Regions from separate parts of the Bacillus sp. GM2 genome, predicted to be linked through region 2. Evidence: a T-box and tRNA genes for the amino acid it is inferred to sense, from the RefSeq annotation. Region 2 holds a T-box; the other holds one or more tRNA genes.
The links. The T-box of region 2 lies ahead of ileS (isoleucine--tRNA ligase). A T-box ahead of a tRNA ligase gene usually reads a tRNA of that ligase, here a tRNA-Ile.

Region 1 (15,037 bases), 1.5 Mb from region 2:
GACGTCGAACGTTACGGCAATTCTGAAACGCCTCAGGATCTGGCCGTTCCGCCGCTTTCATACAGCCAGATGTACATGGAATATGAAGAGCCGCTCGGATATGTCGAAGATTACGAAAACTATGCCGCAACAGACATTACCGGCAAAGAAGTAACCGTCTACCCGACGAAAGAACACGAAAAATATGAAGACCTTCTTGATGAAGAAGGCATCATGACCTCTTTCGGCGATCTCCCGGCTTATGAAAAGGACCCTTATACTGAAGATGAAGAAGACTAAGCCCCGCGGGTCAGGGGCTTAGCGTTTTTAAATTCAGCGGTGATACGGTTTAATTCCCCAAATGTCTTCCGCATACTCCCGGATCGTGCGGTCGCTTGAAAAGTATCCGGCATGCGCGATGTTTGTGACGGCTTTTTCGGCCCAAAGACGCTTATTCAAGTAGTCTTTTTGAATCCGTTCCTGCGCTTCAATATAAGAAGCAAAATCTTTTAAAACGAAGTATTCATCATTATAAGCGATCAGCGAGTCATAAATTGGCTCAAATTCGCCGGCTTCCCCTTCGAAAAAACCATTGATCAGCTGATCGGCCGTCTGTCTGATCCTCGCATCATGCTGATAGTATTCCCTTGATAGATAGCCGCCTTTTTCAGTGTAGTTCAGCACTTCATCCGCCTTTAAACCGAACGTGTAAATACACTCAGGCCCCACCCTCTCAAGCATTTCTATATTGGCACCATCATGCGTGCCGATCGTCAAAGCCCCATTGATCATGAACTTCATGTTTCCTGTACCGGAGGCTTCTTTGCTTGCCGCAGATATTTGCTCGCTGACATCTGACGCCGGAAAAATACGCTCGGCGGTTGATACCCGGTAATTTTCCAGAAAGATGACATTGATTGATTGTCTGACATCCGGATCATGATTGATTTTATCTGCGACTGAATGGATCAGCTTGATGACCTTTTTGGCATAATGATAAGTCGGCGATGCTTTTGCTCCGAAAATAAATGTTTGCGGATAAATGGCAAAGCCTTTGTCTTCCTTCAGCCTGTTGTACAAATACATGATATGGAGCACATTTAAAAGCTGGCGCTTATAAGCGTGGAGACGCTTGACTTGAACATCGAAGATGCTGTCAGGATTAATGGCGAAGCCGATGCTGCCTTTCATCATGTCTGCCAAAAGCTGCTTTCGTTCCCTTTTGATACGCTGAAACTTTTCAAGAAACGCGGAATCGCGCGCAAACGGACGAAGATCCAGGAGGCTTTCCGGTTCTTTCAGCCACCTGTCCCCTACCGCTTCAGTAATCAGATTCGCCAGCGGCGGATTTGCCTTTAACAGCCACCTTCTATGTGAGATGCCATTCGTTTTATTATTGAATTTAAAAGGGAAAACAGAATAAAAGTCGTTCATTTCCCGCTCTTTTAATATGGTTGAATGAATGTTGGCTACGCCGTTAACACTGTAGCTTCCGACAATCGCCAGATGGGCCATTTTCACTTCGCCGTGGGCGATGACGGCAAGCTTTTCGATCCTACCCCATTCACCCGGGTATTTTTCCCACAGCCAGCCGCAAAACCGCTCATTGATCTCCTCAATGATCATAAAAATTCTCGGCAGAAGCGGTTTAATTAAATCGATCCTCCATTTTTCCAGCGCTTCGGCAAGCGTCGTATGATTCGTATATGAGATCGTATGTACGGTAACATGCCACGCTTCATCCCACGTCATTTTTTCTTCGTCAAGCAAAATTCTCATCAATTCCGGCACCGCCAAAGCGGGATGGGTGTCATTGATATGGATCGCGACTTTTTGGTGAAAATCATGCAGTGACGGGTGAGTGTTCTTATAGCGTTTCACAATGCTTTGCAGGCTTGCCGATACTAAAAAATACTGCTGCTTCAAACGGAGAATCTTGCCTTCGTCATGCGTGTCATCCGGATACAGGCATTCAGATACAGCTTCTGTCTCGCGCTTATACTTCAAAATATTCGGTTCATGATGGAGCGAGCAAGGCTCCGCATTCCACAGCCGAAGGGTGTTGACCGTCTTGGTCTCATAGCCGATGATTGGGATGTCGTGAGGCACGGCTGTCATCACTTCCGCATCTTCCTGCCAAAAGCGGAGGCGCCCTCCTTCCTGCGCCATCTTGACCCGCCCGCCGAAACGAACACAAACAGCCTGATCGGCGTTGCGGATCTCCCATACGTAACCATGTTTGAGCCATTGTTCAGGCAATTCGACTTGATGACCGTCGACGATTTTTTGTTCGAAAAACCCATGCTTGTAGCGAATCCCCATTCCATGCCCGGGAAGGTCGAGCGAAGCCAGTGAATCCAAAAAGCACGCCGCGAGCCTGCCCAATCCCCCGTTGCCAAGGCCTGCATCCATTTCGGCCTCTTCGATGTCTTCAAGACAAATGCCAAGCTCTGAAAAGACCTTCTTGGACAACTTCACGAACCCCGAGATTGAGGAGGTTTTGGCCGAGCAGTCTGCCCAGGAGAAACTCAATCGATAAGTAATAGGTCTGTTTATTTTGGTTGGAGCGGCTCCTTTCATTGGTCTCGATCCAGTTTGCGCTGATATGTTCCCTGACCATGATGCCGAGCGTCTGATACTGGTCAAGCGTTGAAGAGTCCCGAAAGCTTTTTCCGCACAACCGTTCAACACGTTTCAAAAAGCATTGTTTAAAGCTTTCTTTACTTGAGAACATGCGCTTCCCCCTTTATCTCCCGGCTGTATAACCGCTGATACTGACGGGCTGACAAAGCCCAGCTGACATCATGTGTCATCGCTTTTTGAACGATCCTGCCCCACTCTTCTTTCCTGTGATAAAATGACAGTGCTCTTTTGATCGTATGCTTCATATCATGGGCGTTAAAATGGGCGAACGTAAAACCGTTGCCTTCACCGGTTGTTTCCCGGTAAGCGGTCACCGTATCATGAAGCCCGCCTGTTTCCCTGACAACCGGCACCGCGCCGTACCTGAGGGCAATCAGCTGTCCAAGACCGCACGGCTCGAATTTTGAAGGCATCAGGAAAAGATCGCTCGCGGCATAAATCTTGCGGCTGAGCGGTTCATGAAAACCGATATACGCCTTGCACCTGTCCGGAAAAGCATGCTCCATATAGCGGAAGTAATTTTCAAATTCCGCTTCTCCGGTTCCTAAAACGATCAGCTGCATGTCTTCTTCTTCAAACAGTTCATGCAATACCCGCTTGATCAAATCGAAGCCTTTTTGCTTCGTCAGCCTTGCCACCATGCTGATGAGCGGAATGTCTTCATTCACCGGCAGACCGAATGTCTTCTGGATCACAGCTTTATTTTTCCGTTTTCCGTCCCGGTTGACGGCATCGTAATGATAATCGATGTGCGGATCGTTTAAAGGGTCGTACAGCACATCGTCAATCCCGTTTAAAATGCCTGTCAGTGCATCCTTCTTGTCTGACAGCACCCCTTCAAGCCGCTCGCCGTAGTATGGAGTCAAGATTTCATCGCGGTACGTCGGACTGACCGTTGTCACCTGATCAGCGGCGATAATGCCGCCTTTCATATAATTAATGTTCCCATAAAACTCGAGCTTTTCGGTCGTGAAATGGGAAATATCAAGTCCGAGCAGGTCATGAACCGCTTCCTTCGGGAAAATGCCCTGAAATTGAAGGTTATGAATTGTAAATACGCTTTTCATGTGCTGATAGAACGGCTTTTTTCGATATTCTTCTTTTAATAAATAATTGACCATCCCTGTGTGCCAATCGTGGGTATGGATGACATCAGCTTCAAAATTCAGCGCGTATAGTGCTTCCAAAACAGCCCGCGAGAAAAAAGCAAACCGCTCTCCATCATCATAATGGCCGTAAAGGGAATCCCGATTAAAATAATACCCATGATCAAGAAAATAATAGGAAACTCCGTCATGTTCAAGGTGTTCAATGCCGCAAAACTGCCTGCGCCACCCGACGCGAACCTCGCATTCAGCCGTTTTAACCATCCGTCTTCTGACGTCTTCCGCAATCAAACTGTATTTCGGCATCATGACGACCGTTTCTATGCCTAAAAGGGCGAGCTCTTTCGGGAGCGCCCCGGCGACATCGGCGAGCCCGCCTGATTTAACAAACGGCACACATTCAGAAACAGCAAATAAGACTTTCAAGAGTTCATCAGCGCTCCTTGTATGGCTCCTTTTTTTAATATGAAAGGGAGGCTCATGGTGCCGGACATTTCGATATGATGGCCGATTTTGACGTCCTTGTCGCAGATGACGTGCTCAAGCCGGCAGTTTTCTCCGATCCTTGTTTTTTGCATGACAACGCTGTTTTTGATGGTTGTTCCTTTTCCTACGTGAACCCCTCTGAACAAGACCGAATTCTCAACCTCACCTTCGATTACGCACCCATTAGCGATAATCGATTGCTTTACCCTGCTGTTTTTAGCGTATTTTACAGGAGGATCGTTTTTTATTTTTGTGTAGACAGGCTGGCCCATATGAAAGACTTGCTCCCGAAACACAGGCTGGATGAGGTTCAAACTATGAAAAAGGTAGCTTTCGGGAGAGTCGATCACGGCGGTATACCCTGAATGCTCATAGCTGTTGACGGATAGCGAACCACGCTCTTTCCGGCAGACTTCCTCAAAAGATTGCGCTCCTCCGGCGCAATGCCCTTCAGCCATCTCCCTCAACAGACTTTTCTTCGTAATATACAAGCCTAAAGGCTTTCCTTCTTGACAAACTTCAGTCAGATCACACCCGGATTCAAGGTGCTGTTTGAGCACTTCTTGAAAAGGTATGTGACAGACCGTATAGCTGTTTGCCACAGCAGCATATGGCTGAGTGCTTCTTTGAAAATAATCGAGATGCTCCGCAAATTGCCGAAACGAACCAAGCCCGACGTGCTCATCATGGGGAATCGAAGACGGAAGAAAGAAAAGACCGTCCCTTTTCCTGTTTAAATCCCACTCTTTTCCCGATCCTAAATGATCCATCAAGGAACGATACGGAGACTTGGAAAATACAGCGACACTCCGAATGCCTGCATGAACCATGCCTGACAACGCAAAATCGATCAGCCGGTACCTTCCTGCAAACGGCACGGCTCCGATCGAACGGCCGGCCGTTAAATCCTGAAGAGAGTGCTGGTTAACAGCTGCATCAATAATTCCCAGCATTTGATTATTCATTGGCACCATCCGCCTCTCCGTGTTGTTTAAACAACCTTATGTTTTTTGACATATTCCTCTGTGATCAGCAGGACTTCGCCATCTTCCCCCTTCGCGCGAAAACCGTCCGGAATTCGTATTCCTGCCGATGCAATAGCATTTTCGATCTCAACATGCTCTCCAATTGAAACGTCATGCATCACGACTGAACGTTTAATCGCGGAATGTCTGCCGATTGCAACGCGCTGAAAGATAACCGAACGGGTGACAGCCCCATATACGGCGCACCCTTCGCTGATGAGCGATTCTTTGATGTCCGCCTGCTCGGCAACAAACTGCGGCGGTAGGTTCGGGGCGACGGAATAAATCCGCCAGTTCCGTTCGAACAGGTCAAGCAGAGGATGATCTCCAAGCAGATCCATATTAGCTTCCCATAAACTTCTGACCGTACCGACATCCTTCCAGTACCCTTTAAACGGATAAGCGTTCAGCTTCTTTTTTCTTCGAGAAGAGCCGGTATGATATCTTTACCGAAATCGTGGCTTGAGCCGGATTTTTTTTCATCGCGTTCCAACGCCTTTTCAAGCACGCTCCATTTGAAAACGTAGACACCCATCGATGCCAAGTTGCTCTTCGGATATTTCGGCTTTTCCTCGAAGCTTGTAATCTCCATCTTGTCATTGGTATGAAGGATACCGAAACGGCCGGCTTCTGCCCAGCTCACTTCGATGACGGCAATGGTGGCATCAGCCTGTTTCTCCGCGTGGTATTCGAGCATTTTTCCGTAATCCATTTTGTAGATATGATCTCCTGATAGGATGAGTACATGTTCAGGCTGAAGCTCTTTTAAAAAATGGCGGTTTTCATAAATCGCGCTTGCCGTTCCTTTGTACCACTTCACTTCCGACGCTTCCGCATAAGGGGACAAAATGGAGACCCCGCCGTCATTGCGGTCAAGATCCCATGGCTCGCCGATGCCGATATATGAGTTTAATAAAAGCGGTTGGTATTGAGTCAGCACACCGACATGATGAATTCCCGAGTTGGCGCAGTTGCTGAGGGCAAAATCAATGATTCTGTACTTGCCGCCAAATGGAACGGCCGGTTTTGCGAGGTTTTTCGTTAAGGCATTCAGCCTGCTTCCCTTGCCGCCAGCCAAAAGCATAGCCACACATTGTTCTTTCATCCCTTTTTCGCTCCTCTCTTTTTGACTGCTCTGAAAACCGCAGCTCCCAGCGGAGGGACTGTCATGCTGATGCTGTATGGTTTGCCGTGCAGAACGCCTTCTTTTGCTTGAAGGCGTTTCGGGTTGATTTGGTGTGAACCTCCGTATTTTGCATCATCGCTGTTAAGCACTTCGATATATTCGGTTTGAAAAGGGACGCCGACCCGATATTCGTGATAAACGGAAGGCGTAAAATTGCAGACGATAATCAGCGCTTCACCGGGCTGTTTTCCATAGCGGATAAACGATACAATCGACTGTTCCGCATTGTTGACGTCAATCCACTCGAATCCTTGCTGCCGATGATCATTTTCATACAGAATACGGCTTTTTTTGTAGAGGTGAAGAGCCTCCTTTGTAAACATCCGGGCCTTGCGGTGCATGTCAAAATCGTCCAAGAACCAATCGAGCTCTTCTTCGTCTTTCCATTCATCAAATTGAGCAAACTCACCGCCCATAAAGAGAAGTTTTTTTCCCGGGTGCAGCGTAAAATAACTGATCAGCAGGCGGTACTGGGCGAATTTCTGCCAGTAATCGCCGGGCATCTTATGAAGCAGAGACTTTTTGCCGTATACCACTTCATCGTGGGAGAACGGCAGGATGTAGTTTTCTGAGTAGGCATATATTAAGGAGAATGAAACAAGATGATGCAGGTGTTTTCTTTGTTCTGGGGAAGCTTCCATATAGGTTAATACATCGTTCATCCAACCCATATTCCACTTATAATTAAACCCGAGACCGCCTGCATAGGTCGGATGCGTCACAAGCGGCCAGTCTGTGGAGTCCTCAGCAATCATTAAAAAGTGGGGATCTTTTGCAAAAACCTGTTCATTTAAAGTTTGAATAAATTCGACGGCAAAGCCGTTCGCTTCAGGCTGAGGACGGTTTGGCCAATACAGGAGGTTTGCAACTGCATCGACTCGAAATCCATCTATATGATACATCTCGATCCAATACAACGCATTCGAGATTAAAAAACTGCGAACTTCTCGTTTTCCGAGGTCAAAATTGGCGGTCCCCCATTCCCAATTTTCCCTGTCATGCTCGTGTGTATATTCATACAGCGGCATACCGTCAAACAAATACAAGCCGTGGTCATCTTTGCAGAAATGGCCGGGAACCCAATCCATAATGACGCCGATCTCATGCTGATGGCACTGGTCGATAAAATACATCAAGTCACGCGGTTCGCCATATCTGCTCGTCGGACTGTAGTACCCCGTTGTCTGATAGCCCCATGAACGGTCAAACGGGTGCTCTGTCAACGGCATCAGCTCGATATGTGTGAATCCGTGTTCTTTGACGTAAGGAATGACTGTTTCGCTCAGTTCCCGGTATGTGAAAAAACGCCCATCCGCTTTCTTTTTCCATGAACCGACATGAAGCTCGTAGATGGAAATCAGTTTTTCATACACAGCTTTTTGCTGCTTTTTCTTTTGCCACTTTCGGTCGCCCCATGGGTATCCGTCCAATTGATAAGTGATCGATGCCGTTTTCGGCCTGACTTCAGAAAAAAAAGCATAAGGATCGGCCTTCAATTTTGTTTCATTTGCGGCTGTGATCATTTCATATTTATACAGCTCCCCTTCTCCGATGCCGGGGATAAACAGTTCCCATATGCCTTCCTGATGACGCTTCTCCATTTGATGCAGGGCACCGGACCAGCCGTTAAACGTTCCGGCGATTCGAACTTCCTTCGCATTCGGGGCCCAAACACAGAACCGAAAACCTTGGCGGCCGTCCTGTTCCATCTGATGAGCGCCGAAAAATCTGTAGCATTCATAAAGCCGACCTTCATGAAAGAGATGCACTTTAATATCCGAGGCACTCACATCAGCCATTGATTTCATCCTTTCTGCCACTATATTTAAAGATTACTCTTTTATTCGCATAATATGGCTTGATCCCTTACGTGAAAGCGCTTCTTTTTATTGACAAAGTTCAACAATATCCTTTTTGAACATTGACTGAAGTCATACAGGCATAAAAAAACTCCGCATCATAATGATGCAGAGTTTAACATGATGACCCGTACGGGATTCGAACCCGTGTTACCGCCGTGAAAGGGCGGTGTCTTAACCACTTGACCAACGGGCCTTATTGAAAAAATGGCGGAGAAGGAGGGATTTGAACCCTCGCGCCGCTTACGCGACCTACACCCTTAGCAGGGGCGCCTCTTCAGCCACTTGAGTACTTCTCCATGGCTCCGCAGGCAGGATTCGAACCTGCGACCGATCGGTTAACAGCCGATAGCTCTACCACTGAGCTACTGCGGAATATCATGGTGGGCCTGAATGGACTCGAACCATCGACCTCACGCTTATCAGGCGTGCGCTCTAACCAGCTGAGCTACAGGCCCATGATATGCAAATGGAGCGGGTGATGGGAATCGAACCCACGACATCAGCTTGGAAGGCTGAGGTTTTACCACTAAACTACACCCGCATTTCGCATGGGGCGGTTGATGGGAATCGAACCCACGAATGCCAGAGCCACAATCTGGTGCGTTAACCACTTCGCCACAACCGCCGCAATATATAAAATTGTAAAATGGTGGCTCGGGACGGAATCGAACCGCCGACACACGGATTTTCAGTCCGTTGCTCTACCAACTGAGCTACCGAGCCTTTATTTAAAATGGCGGTCCGGACGGGACTCGAACCCGCGACCTCCTGCGTGACAGGCAGGCATTCTAACCAACTGAACTACCGGACCATTTTGATTGCACCTTTCGGGGACTTCTCATTTAATGAGTAAATTGGTTGCGGGGGCAGGATTTGAACCTGCGACCTTCGGGTTATGAGCCCGACGAGCTACCGAACTGCTCCACCCCGCGATGATCAAAATAATGAAAGATATATGGCGGAGGAAGAGGGATTCGAACCCCCGCGGGCTTTGACACCCCTGTCGGTTTTCAAGACCGATCCCTTCAGCCAGACTTGGGTATTCCTCCGTAACAATGGTGGACCTTGTAGGACTCGAACCTACGACCGGACGGTTATGAGCCGTCTGCTCTAACCAACTGAGCTAAAGGTCCTTTAATAGCGGCGGAGGGAATCGAACCCCCGACCTCACGGGTATGAACCGTACGCTCTAGCCAGCTGAGCTACACCGCCATGGTGAATATTAAAGATAACAAAGTGGAGCCTAGCGGGATCGAACCGCTGACCTCCTGCGTGCAAAGCAGGCGCTCTCCCAGCTGAGCTAAGGCCCCAAATAATGGTCGGGAAGACAGGATTCGAACCTGCGACCCCATGGTCCCAAACCATGTGCTCTACCAAGCTGAGCTACTTCCCGTTATATAATGGCGCGCCCGAGAGGAGTCGAACCCCTAACCTTTTGATCCGTAGTCAAACGCTCTATCCAATTGAGCTACGGGCGCATAGATGATCAAGCGGAAGACGGGATTCGAACCCGCGACCCCCACCTTGGCAAGGTGGTGTTCTACCACTGAACTACTTCCGCAAAATAGATTGGCAATGCGGATGAAGGGACTTGAACCCCCACGTCTTTAAAAGACACTAGAGCCTGATTCTAGCGCGTCTGCCAATTCCGCCACATCCGCATGAAAATGGTGAGCCATGAAGGACTCGAACCTTCGACCCTCTGATTAAAAGTCAGATGCTCTACCAACTGAGCTAATGGCTCCAATACTGCAATGAAAGCTGAAGACTTTTTCGAAAGCTATCTGTCTTTTTTTAGCAACTTTTATATTGTATCATAAAATCGTGGTGCCGGCAAGAGGACTTGAACCCCCAACCTACTGATTACGATTCAGTTGCTCTACCAATTGAGCTACACCGGCCCATTCCAATATGAATGGTGGAGGATGACGGGATCGAACCGCCGACCCTCTGCTTGTAAGGCAGATGCTCTCCCAGCTGAGCTAATCCTCCTCGTCAGTTGTTCTCGATCTGACAAGGACTATTATATACGGGAATACACCCATTTGTAAAGGCTATATTAAAAAAATTTTATTTTCAGTTTATTCTATCACAACAGACGAATATGCATACTTCGTTCCGCTTAATCCGTATATTGCATCAAAAGCTTCAGAGCAACATTTATCCCTATGTACTGCTTATAAAATAGATTCTTCAGACGATCCGTGAATTCCTGTCTTGTTCCCATGGCAAATTTGTATTCGAATTGATTTCTCAAAACAATTTTAAGTCCTTTTCGAACGATAAGCAATGTAATTGGCTTCTCGACTCTCTCTATCCCAACTCTTAATAGCCAAGCGACGTGTTTTGAAAATGAGTGTTGTGCGGCTCAAAATATATGCATTCATTTGTCAATCCTCCAGCTACCTCAATCCCTCGAAATCCATTTGCCGGAACATGGCAGCATCCACTCTTCTATTTGCATGAGTTTTACTCCCTGGCTTCACTGATTTTATGCATGCCAACGTGCTTATTGGCTTCACTCCGCTTTAAAATTTGGATTTGAACACCCAGAACACGGGCCAGAGAAGATGAAGGCAGCTTGCCTATTCTTCACACTGTTTCGCGGAGCCTGAAGGGTTGAAATCGTCTATGCACTCCTTCCCTTCCGGTATATACAATCGAACAGCCGTAAAAAAGACCAGCTTATATAAGCTGGTCTTCTTAAGCGCTTGGCGGCGTCCTACTCTCACAGGGGGAAGCCCCCAACTACCATCGGCGCTGAAGAGCTTAACTTCCGTGTTCGGCATGGGAACGGGTGTGACCTCTTCGCTATCGCCACCAAACTATTTGCCTTCAGGACGAAGGTACTAGACGTTCCTCACAGGATGTGAGGGCGGCCTTTAGCCGAGTTTCCTTGCCTTTGGCTGTTGAGAGGTGTTCTCTCAAAACTAGATAACGGTCAGACGATTCACAAAAGTTTTTGGGTTAAGTCCTCGATCGATTAGTATCTGTCAGCTCCATGTGTCGCCACACTTCCACCTCAGACCTATCAACCTGATCATCTTTCAGGGATCTTACTTCCTTGCGGAATGGGAAATCTCATCTTGAGGGGGGCTTCATGCTTAGATGCTTTCAGCACTTATCCCGTCCGCACATAGCTACCCAGCGATGCCCTTGGCAGAACAACTGGTACACCAGCGGTGCGTCCATCCCGGTCCTCTCGTACTAAGGACAGCTCCTCTCAAATTTCCTGCGCCCGCGACGGATAGGGACCGAACTGTCTCACGACGTTCTGAACCCAGCTCGCGTACCGCTTTAATGGGCGAACAGCCCAACCCTTGGGACCGACTACAGCCCCAGGATGCGATGAGCCGACATCGAGGTGCCAAACCTCCCCGTCGATGTGGACTCTTGGGGGAGATAAGCCTGTTATCCCCGGGGTAGCTTTTATCCGTTGAGCGATGGCCCTTCCATGCGGAACCACCGGATCACTAAGCCCGACTTTCGTCCCTGCTCGACTTGTAGGTCTCGCAGTCAAGCTCCCTTGTGCCTTTACACTCTGCGAATGATTTCCAACCATTCTGAGGGAACCTTTGGGCGCCTCCGTTACTTTTTAGGAGGCGACCGCCCCAGTCAAACTGCCCACCTGACACTGTCTCCCTGCCCGATAAGGGCAGCGGGTTAGAAGGTCAATACAGCCAGGGTAGTATCCCACCGATGCCTCCACCGAAGCTGGCGCTCCGGTTTCCAAGGCTCCTACCTATCCTGTACAAGCTGTACCAACATTCAATATCAGGCTGCAGTAAAGCTCCACGGGGTCTTTCCGTCCTGTCGCGGGTAACCTGCATCTTCACAGGTACTATAATTTCACCGAGTCTCTCGTTGAGACAGTGCCCAGATCGTTGCGCCTTTCGTGCGGGTCGGAACTTACCCGACAAGGAATTTCGCTACCTTAGGACCGTTATAGTTACGGCCGCCGTTTACTGGGGCTTCAATTCGCACCTTCGCTTACGCTAAGCGCTCCTCTTAACCTTCCAGCACCGGGCAGGCGTCAGCCCCTATACTTCGCCTTACGGCTTCGCAGAGACCTGTGTTTTTGCTAAACAGTCGCCTGGGCCTATTCACTGCGGCTCTCTCGGGCTTGCACCCTAACAGAGCACCCCTTCTCCCGAAGTTACGGGGTCATTTTGCCGAGTTCCTTAACGAGAGTTCTCTCGATCACCTTAGGATTCTCTCCTCGCCTACCTGTGTCGGTTTGCGGTACGGGCACCTCTCACCTCGCTAGAGGCTTTTCTTGGCAGTGTGGAATCAGGAACTTCGCTACTATATTTCGCTCGCCATCACAGCTCAGCCTTATGGGAAACGGATTTGCCTATTTCCCAGCCTAACTGCTTGGACGCGGATATCCAATACCGCGCTTACCCTATCCTCCTGCGTCCCCCCATTGCTCAAATGGTGAGGAGGTGGTACAGGAATATCAACCTGTTGTCCATCGCCTACGCCTTTCGGCCTCGGCTTAGGTCCCGACTAACCCTGAGCGGACGAGCCTTCCTCAGGAAACCTTAGGCATTCGGTGGAGGGGATTCTCACCCCTCTTTCGCTACTCATACCGGCATTCTCACTTCTAAGCGCTCCACGAGTCCTTCCGGTCTCGCTTCACAGCCCTTAGAACGCTCTCCTACCACTGTTCGTAAGAACAGTCCGCAGCTTCGGTGATACGTTTAGCCCCGGTACATTTTCGGCGCAGAGTCACTCGACCAGTGAGCTATTACGCACTCTTTAAATGGTGGCTGCTTCTAAGCCAACATCCTGGTTGTCTAAGCAACTCCACATCCTTTTCCACTTAACGTATACTTTGGGACCTTAGCTGGCGGTCTGGGCTGTTTCCCTTTCGACTACGGATCTTATCACTCGCAGTCTGACTCCCAAGGATAAGTCTTTGGCATTCGGAGTTTGACTGAATTCGGTAACCCGGTAGGGGCCCCTAGTCCAATCAGTGCTCTACCTCCAAGACTCTTACCTTGAGGCTAGCCCTAAAGCTATTTCGGAGAGAACCAGCTATCTCCAGGTTCGATTGGCATTTCACCCCTACCCACACCTCATCCCCGCACTTTTCAACGTGCGTGGGTTCGGGCCTCCATTCAGTGTTACCTGAACTTCACCCTGGACATGGGTAGATCACCTGGTTTCGGGTCTACGACCACGTACTCATGCGCCCTATTCAGACTCGCTTTCGCTGCGGCTCCGTCTTTTCAAACTTAACCTTGCACGGGATCGTAACTCGCCGGTTCATTCTACAAAAGGCACGCCATCACCCGTTAACGGGCTCTGACTACTTGTAGGCACACGGTTTCAGGATCTCTTTCACTCCCCTTCCGGGGTGCTTTTCACCTTTCCCTCACGGTACTGGTTCACTATCGGTCACTAGGGAGTATTTAGCCTTGGGAGATGGTCCTCCCGGATTCCGACGGAATTTCACGTGTTCCGCCGTACTCAGGATCCACTCAGGAGAGAACGAAGTTTTGACTACAGGGCTGTTACCTCCTATGGCGGGCCTTTCCAGACCTCTTCATCTACCTCGTTCCTTTGTAACTCCGTACAGAGTGTCCTACAACCCCAAGAGGCAAGCCTCTTGGTTTGGGCTAATCCCGTTTCGCTCGCCGCTACTCAGGGAATCGCATTTGCTTTCTCTTCCTCCGGGTACTTAGATGTTTCAGTTCCCCGGGTCTGCCTTCTCATATCCTATGAATTCAGATATGGATACTGCTCCATTACGAGCAGTGGGTTTCCCCATTCGGAAATCTCCGGATCAAAGCTTGCTTACAGCTCCCCGAAGCATATCGGTGTTCGTCCCGTCCTTCATCGGCTCCTAGTGCCAAGGCATCCACCGTGCGCCCTTTCTAACTTAACCGTTAAAAAGAATCACTACGTGATATCTTGTGTTACTAATTGAATGTGATGTCTACTGTTATCTAGTTTTCAAAGAACACGTTTGAAGAATCAAATGATCCTTCAAAACTAAACAAGATCTAAACGCACCTGTCTATAAGACCGCAAGGTCTTATATTCCGTATAATATCCTTAGAAAGGAGGTGATCCAGCCGCACCTTCCGATACGGCTACCTTGTTACGACTTCACCCCAATCATCTGTCCCACCTTCGGCGGCTGGCTCCAAAAGGTTACCTCACCGACTTCGGGTGTTACAAACTCTCGTGGTGTGACGGGCGGTGTGTACAAGGCCCGGGAACGTATTCACCGCGGCATGCTGATCCGCGATTACTAGCGATTCCAGCTTCACGCAGTCGAGTTGCAGACTGCGATCCGAACTGAGAACAGATTTGTGGGATTGGCTTAGCCTCGCGGCTTCGCTGCCCTTTGTTCTGCCCATTGTAGCACGTGTGTAGCCCAGGTCATAAGGGGCATGATGATTTGACGTCATCCCCACCTTCCTCCGGTTTGTCACCGGCAGTCACCTTAGAGTGCCCAACTGAATGCTGGCAACTAAGATCAAGGGTTGCGCTCGTTGCGGGACTTAACCCAACATCTCACGACACGAGCTGACGACAACCATGCACCACCTGTCACTCTGCCCCCGAAGGGGAAGCCCTATCTCTAGGGTTGTCAGAGGATGTCAAGACCTGGTAAGGTTCTTCGCGTTGCTTCGAATTAAACCACATGCTCCACCGCTTGTGCGGGCCCCCGTCAATTCCTTTGAGTTTCAGTCTTGCGACCGTACTCCCCAGGCGGAGTGCTTAATGCGTTTGCTG
Region 2 (15,037 bases):
TCGTCATCGGCTTCCGGAACGACGGATGCTTCAGAACCGGTCCGGATCGTCCTTGACCAGAAAAAGCCGAAGCTTACGATCGACACGCCGAAAAGCGGCTCAAAACTCAATAAAGAGACTGTCACCGTGAAAGGAACAGTATCAGACGACCACTTGGAATCAGTTCATGTGAACGGCAAAAAAGCGGCTGTTGACAATGGCGAATATTCTGCGAGGATTATGCTTGACAACGGCCAAAATGAAATCAAAGTAACGGCAGCAGATGCGGCAGGCAACAAAACGACCAAAAAAGTGAAGGTGGATGTCAACTTTGAAGCGCCGCAAATCACCGGCTTGAAACCGGCTGAAGACCTCGAGCTCAAAACGGGAGAAACCGTGAAAATCGAGTTTGAAAGCGCCGCTGATTTGGATGCTGTCTTTGTGATCAGAATGCCGCTTACCAATTTCAAAACAGCCGCCCAAAACGTAACAGAGCTGCCGATCAGAGAAGTCTCAAAAGGCAAGTATGAAGGATATTGGACTGCGACTTCAACCGCAAAAGCAAAAGGAGCGGAAATCGAGGTCACCGTCCGGGATGATTACGGCAATGAAACGAGACAAACGGCAAAAGGCAAACTGTACATCAATGAAAAGCTGAAATAAAGGTGAAAAGGCGCTGTCTTCAATGGCAGCGTTTTTTTCGTTTTATGATCGACAAATTCAGTACGAAAACTTCAAAAAATGTACGATTTGCGCAACATTAATTGACAGACTTTACCTTTGGGCTTGATTTATACTTAGGAAAACACACTAAGGTCATCGAGCCCAAAGAAAGGGGAAGGATGTGGAAATCTATTTAGATGCGATATGGCTGTTAAACTTTTGTTTTGACTTGCTGCTTTTAATGATGACCGCATTTATTTTAAAGCGAAGGGTTAAAAAGCGGAGGCTGATCTTAGGGGCGTTTGTCGCGTCAAGCATCGTTCTGTTTATGTTTACACCTTTTTCGCCGTACGTCCTTCATCCTGCAGGCAAACTGTCGTTTTCGGTTGTGATCGTTTTTGTGACATTTGGTTTTAAGCGGTTCCGGTTTTTTTTGCAAAATTTGTTTTCTTTTTATTTTGCCACTTTCTTAATGGGAGGAGGGATTATTGGAGCGCATTCTTTGCTTGAAACGGATTCGATCATGGAAAACGGCGTCTTTATGACGAATTGGTCCGGTTTTGGAGACCCGGTCAGCTGGCTGTTTGTCGGTGCGGGTTTTCCGGCTGTATGGCTGTTTTCAAAAAGGCGTTTTGAAGATGCTGAAGCGAAGAAAATTCAATATGAAGAACGCGTCCGCCTAGAGACCGGCATTGATGAACATACGCTTCATTTCACCGGATTGATTGACTCCGGAAACCAGCTTTACGATCCGATCACAAAAACGCCCGTCATGATCGTCAATATTGAAAAATTGAAAGGTGTATTGGGAGAAGAAGCGAGTGTGATCATCAAGGAAATGAGCCCGCTTGATGCCGTCGGCAAACTTGATGAAACACTCCCGTATATCGGGCGGGTCCGCCTGATTCCGTACCGCGGGGTCGGCCATCAGCATCAGTTTCTGCTCTGCCTAAAGCCGGATCATGTGCTCATTTTTTCGGAAAAGGAGGTGATTGAAGCGCCGAAATGCCTGATTGGCATCAGCACATCACCGCTTTCCGCGGACGGCGAATTTGACGCCATCGTCCATCCGAAAATGCTGGCCGGAAACCCGGTCAAACACGTTTCTTAAACTCGCAGTCTGTTACATTATCATACTCCTGAAGACGTTTATTTAGAAGGGGGAGGAAGATGAAAAAACTAAAATTAAGGTTAACCTATCTGTGGTACAAACTTTTAATGAAACTGGGGCTGAAAAGCGACGAAATTTATTATATCGGCGGAAGCGAAGCGCTGCCCCCGCCATTGTCAAAAGATGAAGAGCAGGTGCTTCTCCATAAGCTGCCTGATGGTGATCAGGCGGCACGGGCGATTTTGATTGAACGAAATCTCAGGCTGGTCGTCTACATCGCGAGAAAATTTGAAAATACCGGCATCAATATCGAGGATTTAATCTCCATCGGCACGATCGGCCTTATCAAAGCGGTGAATACCTTTAATCCCGAGAAAAAAATCAAACTGGCTACATATGCTTCCAGATGTATTGAAAATGAAATTTTGATGTATTTAAGAAGAAACAATAAAATTCGCTCAGAGGTATCATTCGATGAACCGCTGAACATTGATTGGGACGGAAATGAACTTCTTCTCTCAGATGTGCTCGGAACAGAAAACGACATTATTACAAAAGATATCGAAGCAAACGTTGATAAGAAGCTTTTGAAAAAAGCACTTGAACAGCTCAATGACAGAGAAAAACAGATCATGGAGCTCCGCTTCGGGCTTGTCGGAGGAGAAGAAAAAACGCAAAAAGACGTTGCCGATATGCTCGGCATCTCCCAGTCCTATATTTCCCGGCTTGAAAAAAGAATTATTAAAAGGCTGCGAAAAGAATTCAACAAAATGGTTTAATTTTTTTATGAAATTTGAAGTGTTGACAGCCAAGGGTTTTCGACTTGATCTTCTTATTTTTGGAAATTAACGATGCATATTTTTCCCACCCGAGGAGATACTGAACTTTGTACAGCAGCTCCTGTAGGGAGGGAAAAAAGTGTCGAGAAATAAAGTTGAAATCTGCGGGGTTGATACATCAAAACTGCCCGTACTGAAGAACGAAGAGATGAGAAAGTTGTTCAAGCAAATGCAGGATAAAGGAGACACGACAGCAAGAGAAAAGCTTGTTAACGGTAATTTGCGCCTTGTCTTAAGCGTCATTCAAAGGTTTAACAACAGAGGAGAGTATGTTGATGACTTATTCCAAGTCGGCTGCATCGGACTAATGAAATCAATTGATAATTTTGATCTGAGCCACAATGTTAAGTTTTCAACATATGCTGTACCAATGATCATCGGAGAAATCCGCAGATATTTGCGCGATAACAACCCGATCCGCGTCTCACGGTCACTCAGGGATATCGCGTACAAGGCGCTGCAAGTGAGAGAACGGCTGATCAGTGAGACAAGCAGGGAGCCGACGGCTCAGGAGATCGCTAAAGAGCTTGAAGTGTCCCATGAAGAAATCGTTTTTGCGCTTGACGCTATTCAAGATCCCGTATCTTTGTTTGAGCCGATTTACAATGACGGAGGAGATCCGATTTATGTCATGGATCAAATCAGCGATGAGCGCAACAAGGATTCGCAATGGATCGAAGAGCTCGCCTTAAAAGAAGGCATGAGACGGCTGAACGAACGGGAAAAAATGATCCTCAGAAAACGCTTCTTCCAAGGCAAGACGCAAATGGAAGTCGCTGATGAGATCGGAATCTCCCAAGCCCAGGTCTCAAGGCTGGAAAAAGCCGCCATTAAACAAATGAATAAGAACATTCACTAAAGCCGCAGTCAATCTGCGGCTTTTCACATGCTAAAAATGGAAAATCTCTCATTCACTTTGTTATATAAATAAGCTATAATAAAAGAATTATATTTTAATTTATCAGAATATTTACATAAAAGGAGGACTTCATATGGTTTTGCAGCTTGAGAATGCTTCACTAAAACGAAACGGAGAGTGGATATTAAAGGATATTAATTGGACGGTGGAAAAGGGGGAGCACTGGGCGCTATACGGATTGAACGGGGCCGGCAAAACCGCTCTGTTGAACATGCTGTGCGCTTATTATTTTCCGACAACAGGAAATGTCACCGTGTTAGGACGCGAATTTGGAAAAACGGAGCTGAACGAAAAGCTTCGCCAAAAAATCGGCCTTGTGTCAGCGGCTCTGCAGCAGAAGCTGTATCCTGAAGACAGTGCATTTGAAATTGTCTTAAGCGGCGCTTTCGCTTCGATCGGCCTTTATGAATCGCCTTCACAGTCTGTCAGAGAGAAAGCGGTCGCCCTCTTGGAGGAATTCGGCTCCATCCGCTATGCGGACAGGAGATATGAAACGCTCTCCCAGGGAGAAAAGCAAAAGGTGCTGATCGCAAGGGCCTTGATGGCCGATCCTGAGCTGCTGATTCTCGACGAACCTGTCACCGGTCTAGATTTTATCGCGAGGGAGCAGGTGCTGGATACGGTTGAACAAATTGCCAAGAAAGACAGTGCGCCGTCCATGCTTTACGTTACTCACCATGCAGAAGAAATTCTCCCCGCTTTCAGCCAAACCCTGCTGTTAAAAAAAGGGGAAGTGTTTGCGTTGGGAAAGACAAGAGAGATGATGTCCGGCGAGGTTCTGTCCGAATTTTTCGATATGCCCGTCCAGGCGGTATGGACGGAAGATCGGCCGTACTTGTCCAAGAAAAAAACTGCAAACCTCAATGTTTAAAGCTTCGGATGTGTTTGGGAGCCTCCTTCTATTATGGAGGCTCTTTTTCAGCTTTATCATCTTAAAGAAGCTGGTAAGATAATAAAGAACGTCATGTTTTAGGGGAGTTCATCATTATGATCATTCAATTCATTCGCTACAGATAATGAAAGGTATAGACAAACGCTTAGCCCATCCACACCTATGGCTTTAAAAATGCCGAAGGAGCGGGTTTATTTGTCTATGCCTTTTTCATTGATCTAAATACGAATGAATGAGGTGTAACAATGATGAATAAAAAATTAAAAAGAGCAGCGCTTATGAAGGAGCATGAAACGATGTTTCAGTGCCCGCTATGCGCCGCGAACATGGCGATCAGCGAGTTAAAAAGCCTTATATGTTCAAACAGACATACGTTTGATATCGCAAAAGGAGGGTATGTCAATGTCGCGACGCATTCTCCTTCTGTTAAATATGATATAGATTTATTTGAAGCCAGAAGAATGTTAGCAGCCGCCGGCTTTTTTGAACCGATGAGAGGCGCGTTGACAGACCGTCTTAAACAAGCCGGCCTGCCGTTTTGCAATTTTGTCAGGATCCTCGATGCCGGCTGCGGGGAAGGTTCGCATTTGACGCGAATCGCTGAAACGCTAGAAGCGCGTTTCGGAACGCCTGTCCTTGGAGTCGGGCTGGATTTGGCGAAAGCCGGGATTGTATCGGCGGCTAAGCAAGAAAGAGAGGCGATCTGGTGTGTCGCCGATCTGGCTGCCGCACCGTTTCGGAATCGTTCATTCGACGCGATCCTCAATATATTGTCGCCTTCTAATTACGCGGAATTCGAGCGGCTGTTATCGGATGACGGCATCGTTTTGAAAGTGATTCCGAGAAGCGGCCATCTGAAAGAACTGAGGAGATTTTTGTACGACGGCTCGGACAAACAAGCCTATACGAGCGAGGATACGGCTGAGCGCTTCGCGTCTCATTTTGATCTGATCGACAGAACGGAGATCGCCTACAGCAAACGTTTAGACCGAATCCAGCTCCCGCCGCTCATCAAGATGACGCCTTTATCATGGCGCGCGCAAAAGGAGCGGATCAATGCCTTTCTAAAGAAGGAATCCGCTGTTATGACCGTCCATCTCGATATTTTAGCCGGCAGGAAAAAAACGAAATAAACCACTGAAAAGGCAGTCTAAATAAAGGACTGCCTTTCATATAATCTTAAAAGGACATTTGATCAGAGGAGGCGTGCGGTGGACATGATGAACATTTCTGATTTCCAGATAAAAGATGTCGTTAACGTATCAAACGGGAAAAAGCTCGGCAGCATCGGCGATATCGATATTAATGTAACGACAGGCAAAATACAGGCGATTGTCATCGGAGGAACGGGGAAAGTTTTCGGATTTTTCGGAAAAGAAGAGGAAATCGTCATTCCGTGGCGAAATATTGTTAAAATTGGAGAAGATGTGATTCTTGTGCGTTTAAGCTGATCAAGCATATGAGATGATGCCTGATCAATCGGCGGGCCCTTATCCGCCTGCTTTTTCAACATTATTGTATACGGTGAGACCGTCTGCAAAAACGGCGATAAATGTTGCAAACAATACATTTCGTTTAGTTTTTTGAAACGAAACTAAACGAATGCATCAAGATGTGTTAAAATAGGAGCGATATGATGAAAGACTACGATGTTTGTCGAAAGGCTGATCACCATGAATACATATAACCCCTTTCGTCTTGATGCTCCGTCAATGCTTTTGATTGAGGAATGGAATCAGACGGCGGAAACCGGCGGTTCCGTCACAGCCGGATTTACGACAAAAAACGGCGGAGAAAGCGAACCGCCTTTTCACTCACTGAATACAGGGCTGCACGTTCAGGATCATGAACAGCATGTCATCAATAACAGAAAACAGATTGCCGACAACTTAAAAACCGATCTGCACGACTGGGTATTTGCCGATCAGACGCATGAAGACCGGATTCAAAAAGTGACGGATAGCGATCGCGCCAGCGGCGCTTTCCGATACGATACGGCGCTGAAGGCTACGGACGGACTTTATACAGACAGGCCAAACCTGTTTTTGGCGCTTTGCTTTGCCGACTGCGTTCCTGTTTATTTTTACGATCCGGTCCGCTCGCTGGCCGGAATCGCTCACGCGGGCTGGAAAGGCACCGCGCTCGGGATCGCAGCCAGCATGGTTGACACGTGGGTCAGCCGGGAAGGATCAAATCCCGCAGACATCCACGCCGTGATCGGGCCTGCGATCGGCTCGTGCTGCTACACTGTCGACGATCATGTAATAGACAAAATCAGGAATCTTCCTCTTCAGCGAGAAGACAAAGCCTTTTTGACGATAAAAGAAGGGGAGTACCGTCTCGAATTAAAAGAAGTGAACAGGCAGCTGCTTGTACACGCCGGAATTCCAAACGGCCAGATCAAGGTGAGTTCCCTTTGTACGAGCTGCGAGCATTCACTGTTTTTCTCCCATCGGAGAGACCGGGGAAAAACCGGACGGATGATGTCCTTCATCGGATTAAAGGAGGTATAGCTTACAGGTGGATGTGAAAAGCAATTTACGACATATAAATGACAGGATCAACGAAGCGTGTATCAAAGCGGGAAGAACGCCCGACGAAATATCCGTCATCGCTGTCACGAAATATGTTTCCCCGGAACGGGCGCAGGCAGCGCTTGATGCAGGAATCAGACATTTGGGAGAAAACCGCGATACCGGACTGCTTCACAAGCTCGACGCTTTGAAAGACAGCGAACCGGTATGGCATTTTATCGGAACCCTGCAGACGAGAAAGGTAAAAGCAATCATCGATCATGTCTCATATATCCATTCTTTAGACAGGCTTTCATTGGCCGACGAGATTCAGAAGAGGGCAAAAAAACCGATTGACTGTTTTGTTCAGGTCAACACATCCCTTGAATCTTCAAAACACGGCATGGCAAAAGAAGAGGTTCTTCCTTTTGTAAAAAAACTGTCTGCATATGAAAACATCCGGATTGCGGGATTAATGACGATGGCTCCTTTTACGGATGACGAGACGGTAATCAGAAGCTGTTTTCGCTTGCTGAGAGAGCTGCGCGACGAGGTTCGCGGGCTCGGTCAATGGAACGCCCCGTGCAGCGAGCTTTCGATGGGTATGTCTAATGACTATACGATCGCAGTCGAGGAAGGCGCGACATTCGTCAGAATCGGATCTTCCTTAGTCGGAAATGAAACTGGAGGTGGACAATCATGAGTTTGAAAAACAAATTTAAAAACTTTTTTTCCTTGGATGATGAGGAATACGAATACGAGTATATTGAAACAGACAGGGAGGAAATCCCTGAAGAGCATGAATCAAAAGACAGAACCGCCTACCAGTCTAAAGCGGCTGGGAAGCAGAATGTCGTAAGTTTGCAAAGCGTTCAGAAATCTTCTAAAGTAGTGTTAAGTGAGCCTCGGGTGTACGCGGAAGCCCAGGAAATCGCAGACCATATCAAAAACCGACGCGCCGTCGTCGTGAACCTGCAGCGCATCCAGCACGATCAGGCGAAAAGAATCGTTGATTTCTTGAGCGGAACTGTATATGCTCTCGGCGGCGATATTCAGCGGATCGGAGCGGACATCTTTTTATGCACGCCTGAGAACGTCGATGTTTCCGGCACGATTTCCGAGCTCATAGAAGAAGAACATCAGAGGTGGTAAATCGCAGATGATCCTACTTTATCAAATTTTAAGCACGCTTATAACCGTTTATTCGTTTGCGCTCATTATTTACATTTTTATGTCTTGGGTGCCTAATGCAAGGGAGTCTTCATTCGGCCGGGTGCTTGCTTCACTTTGCGAGCCTTATCTCGAACCGTTCAGAAGGATCATTCCTCCGCTCGGGATGATTGATATTTCTCCGATTGTGGCGATTTTCATCCTGCGGTTCGCAGATGCAGGGCTTCTTGCGGTTTTTAGAATGCTCGGCGCTTTTTAAAGACATTATGCCGATCTCCCGTAAGACTTGCCGGTGGCAGCGGCGCCGTGGTTCAGGAGCGTGCCTTCAATCTTTGCGGGCCGAGTATCGGGCTTGGCTGTAGGCCAGGCCTCTTTACATAGAAAGGAAAGAGAATGAGCGATATTTACCAGCATTTCAGAAAAGACGAAGAGCCGTTTATCGACCAGGCTCTTGAGTGGAAAAGAATCGTGGCGGAACAGTACCGGATGAAGCTGACCGATTTTTTGGATCCGCGGGAACAGGTGATCCTGCAATCTGTCATCGGTCAGTCGGACGAAGTGAGGCTTGAATTTTTCGGGGGCTTCCCTGAGGCCGAACGAAAGAGGGCTTTACTATTCCCTGAATATGCCGAGCCGTCTGCCGAAGATTTTCAGCTTCAGGGCTGGGAAGTCATCTATCCGCAAAAATTCGCCTCCATCGAGCATCGCGAGCTTCTCGGCTCAATGATGGGCATCGGATTGAGGCGCCAAAAGTTCGGCGACCTGATCTTTTCGGACGGGACATGGCAGTTTATCTGTTCGGAAGAAGTCGCTGATTTTGTTTTCACCCAGCTGACACAAATCGGCAAGGTGAAAGTTTCCCTTGAAAAAATTCCGCTTTCAAAGCTTAAAGTACCGGAGCAGGATGTCGAAATAAGGGATGATACGGTTTCATCTTTGAGGCTTGATGCGATTTGCTCGGCAATGAGCAGGCAATCCCGGCAAAAAGCACAGGTTCTCGTGAAAAATGGCCTCGTGAAGGTGAACTGGAAAGTCATCGAAGACCCTTCATATGCACTGGCGGAAGGGGATATGGTTTCGATCCGGGGGTTTGGCCGCTTCAGGATGAAAAACATTGACGGCAAAACGAAGAAGGGCAAATGGAGATTGACGTTTGAAAAACAAAAATGACGCGTTTTAACAGTTTTTTCTCCGCCAGGTCGAATTTTGCTTTATAATGTTGACTAGGACAAGTGTACATAAAGAAAAATAATGGAGGTGGGCAGCATGCCTTTGACGCCAAATGACATTCATAATAAAACATTTACAAAAGCGTTCCGCGGCTATGACGAAGATGAAGTGAACGAGTTCCTGGCCCAGGTGAGAAAGGATTATGAGATCATTCTGCGCAAAAAAAATGAGCTTGAATCAAAGGTGAACGAGCTTGACGAACGTCTCGGCCATTTTTCGACGATCGAAGAGACGTTGAATAAATCGATCCTTGTCGCACAGGAAGCAGCAGAAGACGTAAAGCGCAATTCCGAGAAAGAAGCGAAGCTCATCATCCGTGAAGCTGAGAAAAACGCTGACCGGATCATTAATGAGTCTCTTTCAAAATCGAGAAAGATCGCGATGGAAATCGAAGAGCTGAAAAAGCAGTCAAAAGTGTTCAGAACCCGTTTCCAAATGCTGATCGAAGCGCAGCTTGACCTGTTGAAAAACGACGACTGGGATCATTTGCTTGAATACGAAGTAGACGCCGTCATGGATGAAAAAGAATAGAATTTCATTTACGTTCTTGACATATCGTCATCCGTTCGCATATAATACGTTCATAAATTGAGTGAAAAACGTTTGAGAGGGACAGACATTGATTTCTGAGAACAATAAAAGCGACCCGGGGGCGGTGTAAGCCCGGGATTGTTGGAATCGTTGTGAATCAGCCCTCAAGTTTCCTTTCTGAACCGTCCAGTAGGAAAGGACGTCCCATCACGTTACGATGTTTGAGCGGATAAGCCGAATCGGCTTGTCTAAAAGGGTGGTACCGCGAGATCAAAGCCTTCTCGTCCCTTATGGGATGAAAAGGCTTTTTTTGTTTTAGAAAAGATGTTTTGGAGGAATGGTAATGGATTATAAAGACACGCTCTTAATGCCGAAAACAGATTTTCCGATGAGAGGAAACCTGCCGAACCGTGAACCTGAAATTCAGGGGAAATGGGAAGATATGGACATTTACAGCCTCGTTCAGAAGCGAACCGAAGGCCGGCCGATGTTCGTGCTTCATGACGGACCTCCGTATGCGAACGGCGATATTCATATGGGCCATGCGCTTAACAAAGTACTGAAGGACTTCATCGTCCGTTCGAGATCGATGAGCGGCTATCATGCACCGTACGTTCCGGGCTGGGATACACACGGCCTGCCGATTGAAACAGCGCTCACGAAAAACAAAAAAGTGAAGCGCAAAGAAATGACGGTAGCCGAATTCCGCAAGCTTTGCGAAGAATATGCATGGCAGCAAATCGAAGGCCAAAAAACGCAATTTAAGCGGCTCGGTGTCAGAGGAGATTGGGAAAACCCATACGTGACGCTTAAGCCGGAGTTTGAAGCGCAGCAAATTAAAGTATTCGGCGAAATGGCGAAAAAAGGCTATATTTACAAAGGGAAGAAGCCGGTTTACTGGTCCCCTTCAAGCGAATCCGCTCTGGCTGAAGCTGAAATCGAATACCATGATAAACGCTCGCCGTCTATCTATGTTGCATTTGATGTAAAAGATGGAAAAGGTGTATTAACAAACGGCGAAAAAATCGTCATCTGGACGACAACGCCGTGGACGATCCCGGCCAACCTCGGCATCGCCGTACACCCTGAATTGGAGTACAGCGTCGTTGCTGCCGGAGGCGCGCGCTATGTGATGGCAAGCGCGTTGATTGAAAGCGTGGCAAAAGCGATCGGCTTTGAAGATCATGAAGTCGTTCAAACCGTTAAAGGAAAAGACCTGGAGCATATTGTCGCGGTTCATCCTTTATACGGCAGAGATTCGCTTGTCATGCTCGGTGAACACGTAACAACAGATGCCGGTACAGGCTGCGTCCATACTGCTCCGGGACACGGGGAAGACGACTTTAACATCGGTCAGAAATACGGACTTGACGTGCTTTGCCCGGTTGATGAAAAAGGACATATGACGAGCGAAGCCCCTGGTTTTGAAGGACTGTTTTACGATCAGGCCAACAAGCCGATTACAGAACAGCTCGAAGAAAAAGGCGCTTTGCTGAAGCTCGATTTCATCACCCACTCCTATCCGCACGACTGGAGAACGAAAAAACCGACCATTTTCCGTGCGACCTCCCAATGGTTCGCTTCTATCAAAGACTTTAGAGACGAGCTTCTTGACGCGGTGAAAGAAACAAAATGGGTGCCTGAATGGGGCGAAACGCGCCTCTACAATATGATCCGCGACCGCGGCGACTGGTGTATCTCAAGACAGCGCGCATGGGGCGTGCCGATTCCGGTATTTTATGCCGAAAACGGGGAGCCGATCATCACGGATGAAACGATCGACCACGTTTCTGAACTATTCAGGGAGCACGGTTCGAACATTTGGTTTGAAAAAGAAGCGAATGAACTGCTTCCGGAAGGCTTTACTCACCCGGGAAGTCCGAACGGCAAGTTCACAAAGGAACAGGACATCATGGATGTCTGGTTTGATTCAGGTTCGTCACATCAGGCCGTACTGGAAGAGCGCGATGATCTTGTAAGACCTGCGGACTTGTATCTGGAAGGTTCTGACCAATACCGCGGCTGGTTTAACTCATCGATTTCGACAGCCGTTGCCGTAACGGGTAAAGCACCTTATAAAGGTGTGCTGTCACACGGTTTTGCCCTTGACGGAGAAGGCCGCAAAATGAGCAAATCGCTCGGCAATGTCGTTGTTCCGGCAAAAATCATGAATCAGTTCGGGGCCGATATTTTAAGGCTGTGGGTTGCGTCTGTCGACTATCAAGCAGATGTCCGCGTATCTGACGCGATCTTAAAGCAAGTCGCAGAAGTGTACCGGAAGATCCGCAACACGTTCCGTTTCCTTCACGGAAACATTGCCGATTTTGACCCGGCGAAAGATGCAATCGCTGTGGAAGAACTTCGCGAAGTCGATCAGTACATTTTGATCAAACTGAACAGCCTTATTGAAAAAGTCAAAAAAGCATATGAAGAATACGATTTTGCGGTCATCTACCATGCTGTCCACAACTTCTGCGCGATCGAGCTCAGCTCGTTCTATATGGATTTTGCCAAAGACGTCGTTTATATTGAACACGCCGATCATAAAGACCGCCGCAGCATGCAGACCGTTTTTTACGAAACGCTGCTTGCGCTTGTCAAGCTGATCGCGCCGATCCTGCCGCATACTGCTGACGAAATGTGGAGCCACTTCACATTCGTATCGGAAAAAAGCGTGCAGCTTACCGATATGCCGGAAACAAGAGACATTCCAAATGCAAAAGAGACGGAAGAAAAGTTCGACAGCTTCATGAAGCTTCGCGACGATGTTCTTAAAGCGCTTGAAACAGCGCGTAATGAAAAGATCATCGGAAAATCTTCGGTTGCGAGCTTGACGCTGTATCCAAATGAAGAAGCAAAAGCGCTGCTTTCTTCGATCAAGGAAGACGTCAAACAGCTGTTCATCGTGTCAGAGCTTGCCATCGGCGGAACGGAAGCCGAAGCGCCTGAAGATGCGCAGACATTTGAAACAGGAAAAATCGTCGTTGCTCAGGCAGAAGGCGAGACTTGTGAGCGGTGCCGCATGGTTTCCAAAGAAATCGGCCAGGATGCCGATCATCCGGAGCTTTGCCCTCGCTGTGCCGGAATTGTGAAGACGTATTATCAAAATTAACCACGAAGCGGTTCGGAGTTTTTCCGAACCGCTTTTAGTATGCCGCCAAACCCTATCAGGCCTGCTAAGTAAGTGTTCGCGAATATAAAAAGGATGGCAGCTAACCGCCAGGCGTCCTGCCTGAACGCTGCCGCCATCACATCCTGTGAAAGGCCGGAGAAAGGATGCCATTGCTGACATCGTTTTGTACGTCAGGAAAAATCTTTTGGGCTTGGATACCGGCTTTGTCGGTAACACTAAGGTCACAAACGATAAGAGCAGGAGTTGATGTAGGCGTGAACGATCAGCTGGCGGCAATTCATACCGAACTTCTTCAAATGAAGGAAGAACTGGAAGCAAGGCTTTTTGAATACTCCTTTTTTCAGCAGGATTCTCAAGGCATCAATTCGTATCAGCAGGCAACACTTATGTATCATGTCAAAGAAGAGCTTCAGGATGTGCTTTTGGCCCTTTCAAAAATCGAAAACGGAACATACGGCATTTGCGAAGAAACGAATCAGGCAATTCCGCTGGAAAAAATGGCTATTCTGCCGACGGCGCGCACCGCGAACGATTTTTTATATCATGCCCAGTTTGAAAAAAAGACGCTTCCTATTTGGGCTGAGACGGATGAGACGTTCAACCGGGCGCTCTACTCATAACATTCTGCAAGAGGGGAGGGCTTTTGCCCTCTTTCAGGATGTCAATGAATATTCCTTTACTCCTTTTCTTTTTCTTGTTAAAATGCTTAAATGAAGAGAAACAGAAACTGGAGGAACGGTTTGTGCCTTATTACATAATTGCAGTGCTCATTATCGGTATCGATCAATTTACAAAATGGCTGGTCGTCAGCAAAATGGAGTACGGTGAAAGCATCCCCGTCATCGACGGTTTCTTTCAAATTACGTCGCACAGGAATACAGGCGCGGCATGGGGCATTTTGGCCGGACAGATGTGGTTTTTTTACATCATTACCACGGCGGTTATCATCGGCATTGTTTACTACATTCAAAAACATGCCAAAGGACAAATCCTGCTCGGAACCGCTCTCGGATTGATGCTTGGCGGTGCTGTCGGCAATTTTATCGACCGCGTGTTCAGGCAAGAAGTTGTCGATTTTATACACGTGACGATCGTCAATTATCATTATCCGATTTTCAACATTGCCGATTCATCTTTATGTGTCGGTGTCCTGCTCTTATTTATACAAATGCTGTTAGACGGAAAGAAGAAGAAGGAGCTGTAACATGGAGCATTTTGATATGACCGTTCATGAAGAACATAAAGGTGAACGGATTGACAAGTACTTGACCGCAGTTGAAGCGGATTGGTCGCGGACTCAGGTGCAGCAGTGGATTAAAGAAGACCGCGTGCTGGTGAACGGAAATGCGGTCAAAGCCAATTATAAAGTTCAGGAAGGGGATGCGGTGTCAGTCCATGTTCCCGAACCGGAACCGCTGGATGTCACGGCTGAACCGATGGATCTTGATATTTATTACGAGGATCAGGACGTCCTGGTCGTCAACAAGCCGCGCGGAATGGTGGTTCATCCGGCTCCCGGCCATCTGACGGGGACGCTTGTCAACGGTTTGATGGCGCATTGTGACGATCTGTCAGGCATCAACGGCGTGATGAGGCCGGGCATCGTCCACCGGATTGACAAGGACACTTCAGGCCTGTTGATGGTTGCCAAAAACGACATGGCGCATGAGTCGCTCGTGAATCAGCTTGTCAACAAAACGGTGACGAGAAAATACACCGCGCTTGTCCACGGCGTCATCCCGCATGACCACGGGACGATCGACGCGCCGATCGGCAGGGATAAAAAAGACAGGCAGAGTATGACGGTCACAAGGGAAAATGGAAAGCATGCCGTCACTCATTTTGAAGTGATCGAACGGTTCGACGATTTCACTGTTGTTGAATGCCAGCTTGAAACGGGGCGAACCCATCAAATTCGCGTGCATATGAAATATATCGGTTTTCCTCTGGCGGGAGATCCGAAATACGGCCCGAAAAAGACGGTCGATTTCAACGGCCAGGTGCTGCATGCGGGCGTATTGGGATTTGACCATCCGCGTACGGGAGAATATGTTGAA

Region 1: it has a tRNA-Ile gene. The T-box ahead of ileS (isoleucine--tRNA ligase) is inferred to sense a tRNA for this amino acid. The anticodon was not compared.

The regions. Positions count from the first base shown of each region.
Region 1 covers NZ_JBRKSZ010000007.1:422,246-437,282, reverse strand. The annotation lists gene ACVC9U_RS03215 (TraR/DksA C4-type zinc finger protein) at 1-279, shown strand, start outside; partial or broken gene ACVC9U_RS03210 (glycogen/starch/alpha-glucan phosphorylase) at 313-2,713, opposite strand; gene glgA (glycogen synthase GlgA) at 2,700-4,154, opposite strand; gene ACVC9U_RS03200 (GlgC family sugar phosphate nucleotidyltransferase) at 4,151-5,179, opposite strand; partial or broken gene ACVC9U_RS03195 (glucose-1-phosphate adenylyltransferase) at 5,206-6,344, opposite strand; gene glgB (1,4-alpha-glucan branching enzyme) at 6,341-8,224, opposite strand; tRNA gene ACVC9U_RS03185 (tRNA-Glu) at 8,409-8,480, opposite strand; tRNA gene ACVC9U_RS03180 (tRNA-Ser) at 8,493-8,583, opposite strand; tRNA gene ACVC9U_RS03175 (tRNA-Asn) at 8,585-8,659, opposite strand; tRNA gene ACVC9U_RS03170 (tRNA-Ile) at 8,666-8,742, opposite strand; tRNA gene ACVC9U_RS03165 (tRNA-Gly) at 8,755-8,828, opposite strand; tRNA gene ACVC9U_RS03160 (tRNA-His) at 8,837-8,912, opposite strand; tRNA gene ACVC9U_RS03155 (tRNA-Phe) at 8,935-9,010, opposite strand; tRNA gene ACVC9U_RS03150 (tRNA-Asp) at 9,022-9,098, opposite strand; tRNA gene ACVC9U_RS03145 (tRNA-Met) at 9,143-9,219, opposite strand; tRNA gene ACVC9U_RS03140 (tRNA-Ser) at 9,244-9,336, opposite strand; tRNA gene ACVC9U_RS03135 (tRNA-Ile) at 9,344-9,420, opposite strand; tRNA gene ACVC9U_RS03130 (tRNA-Met) at 9,426-9,499, opposite strand; tRNA gene ACVC9U_RS03125 (tRNA-Ala) at 9,525-9,597, opposite strand; tRNA gene ACVC9U_RS03120 (tRNA-Pro) at 9,604-9,680, opposite strand; tRNA gene ACVC9U_RS03115 (tRNA-Arg) at 9,689-9,765, opposite strand; tRNA gene ACVC9U_RS03110 (tRNA-Gly) at 9,777-9,848, opposite strand; tRNA gene ACVC9U_RS03105 (tRNA-Leu) at 9,864-9,948, opposite strand; tRNA gene ACVC9U_RS03100 (tRNA-Lys) at 9,956-10,031, opposite strand; tRNA gene ACVC9U_RS03095 (tRNA-Thr) at 10,113-10,188, opposite strand; tRNA gene ACVC9U_RS03090 (tRNA-Val) at 10,204-10,279, opposite strand; rRNA gene rrf (5S ribosomal RNA) at 10,997-11,112, opposite strand; rRNA gene ACVC9U_RS03080 (23S ribosomal RNA) at 11,251-14,180, opposite strand; rRNA gene ACVC9U_RS03075 (16S ribosomal RNA) at 14,355-15,037, opposite strand, start outside.
Region 2 covers NZ_JBRKSZ010000007.1:1,915,611-1,930,647, reverse strand. The annotation lists gene ACVC9U_RS10785 (S8 family serine peptidase) at 1-642, shown strand, start outside; gene spoIIGA (sigma-E processing peptidase SpoIIGA) at 824-1,753, shown strand; gene sigE (RNA polymerase sporulation sigma factor SigE) at 1,813-2,532, shown strand; gene sigG (RNA polymerase sporulation sigma factor SigG) at 2,672-3,451, shown strand; gene ACVC9U_RS10765 (ABC transporter ATP-binding protein) at 3,585-4,382, shown strand; gene ACVC9U_RS10760 (putative RNA methyltransferase) at 4,652-5,536, shown strand; gene ACVC9U_RS10755 (YlmC/YmxH family sporulation protein) at 5,621-5,854, shown strand; gene pgeF (peptidoglycan editing factor PgeF) at 6,077-6,916, shown strand; gene ACVC9U_RS10745 (YggS family pyridoxal phosphate-dependent enzyme) at 6,924-7,619, shown strand; gene sepF (cell division protein SepF) at 7,616-8,068, shown strand; gene ACVC9U_RS10735 (YggT family protein) at 8,079-8,345, shown strand; gene ACVC9U_RS10730 (YlmH family RNA-binding protein) at 8,480-9,256, shown strand; gene ACVC9U_RS10725 (DivIVA domain-containing protein) at 9,353-9,847, shown strand; T-box leader at 9,910-10,139, shown strand; gene ileS (isoleucine--tRNA ligase) at 10,191-12,959, shown strand; gene ACVC9U_RS10715 (TraR/DksA family transcriptional regulator) at 13,235-13,600, shown strand; gene lspA (signal peptidase II) at 13,645-14,184, shown strand; gene ACVC9U_RS10705 (RluA family pseudouridine synthase) at 14,186-15,037, shown strand, end outside.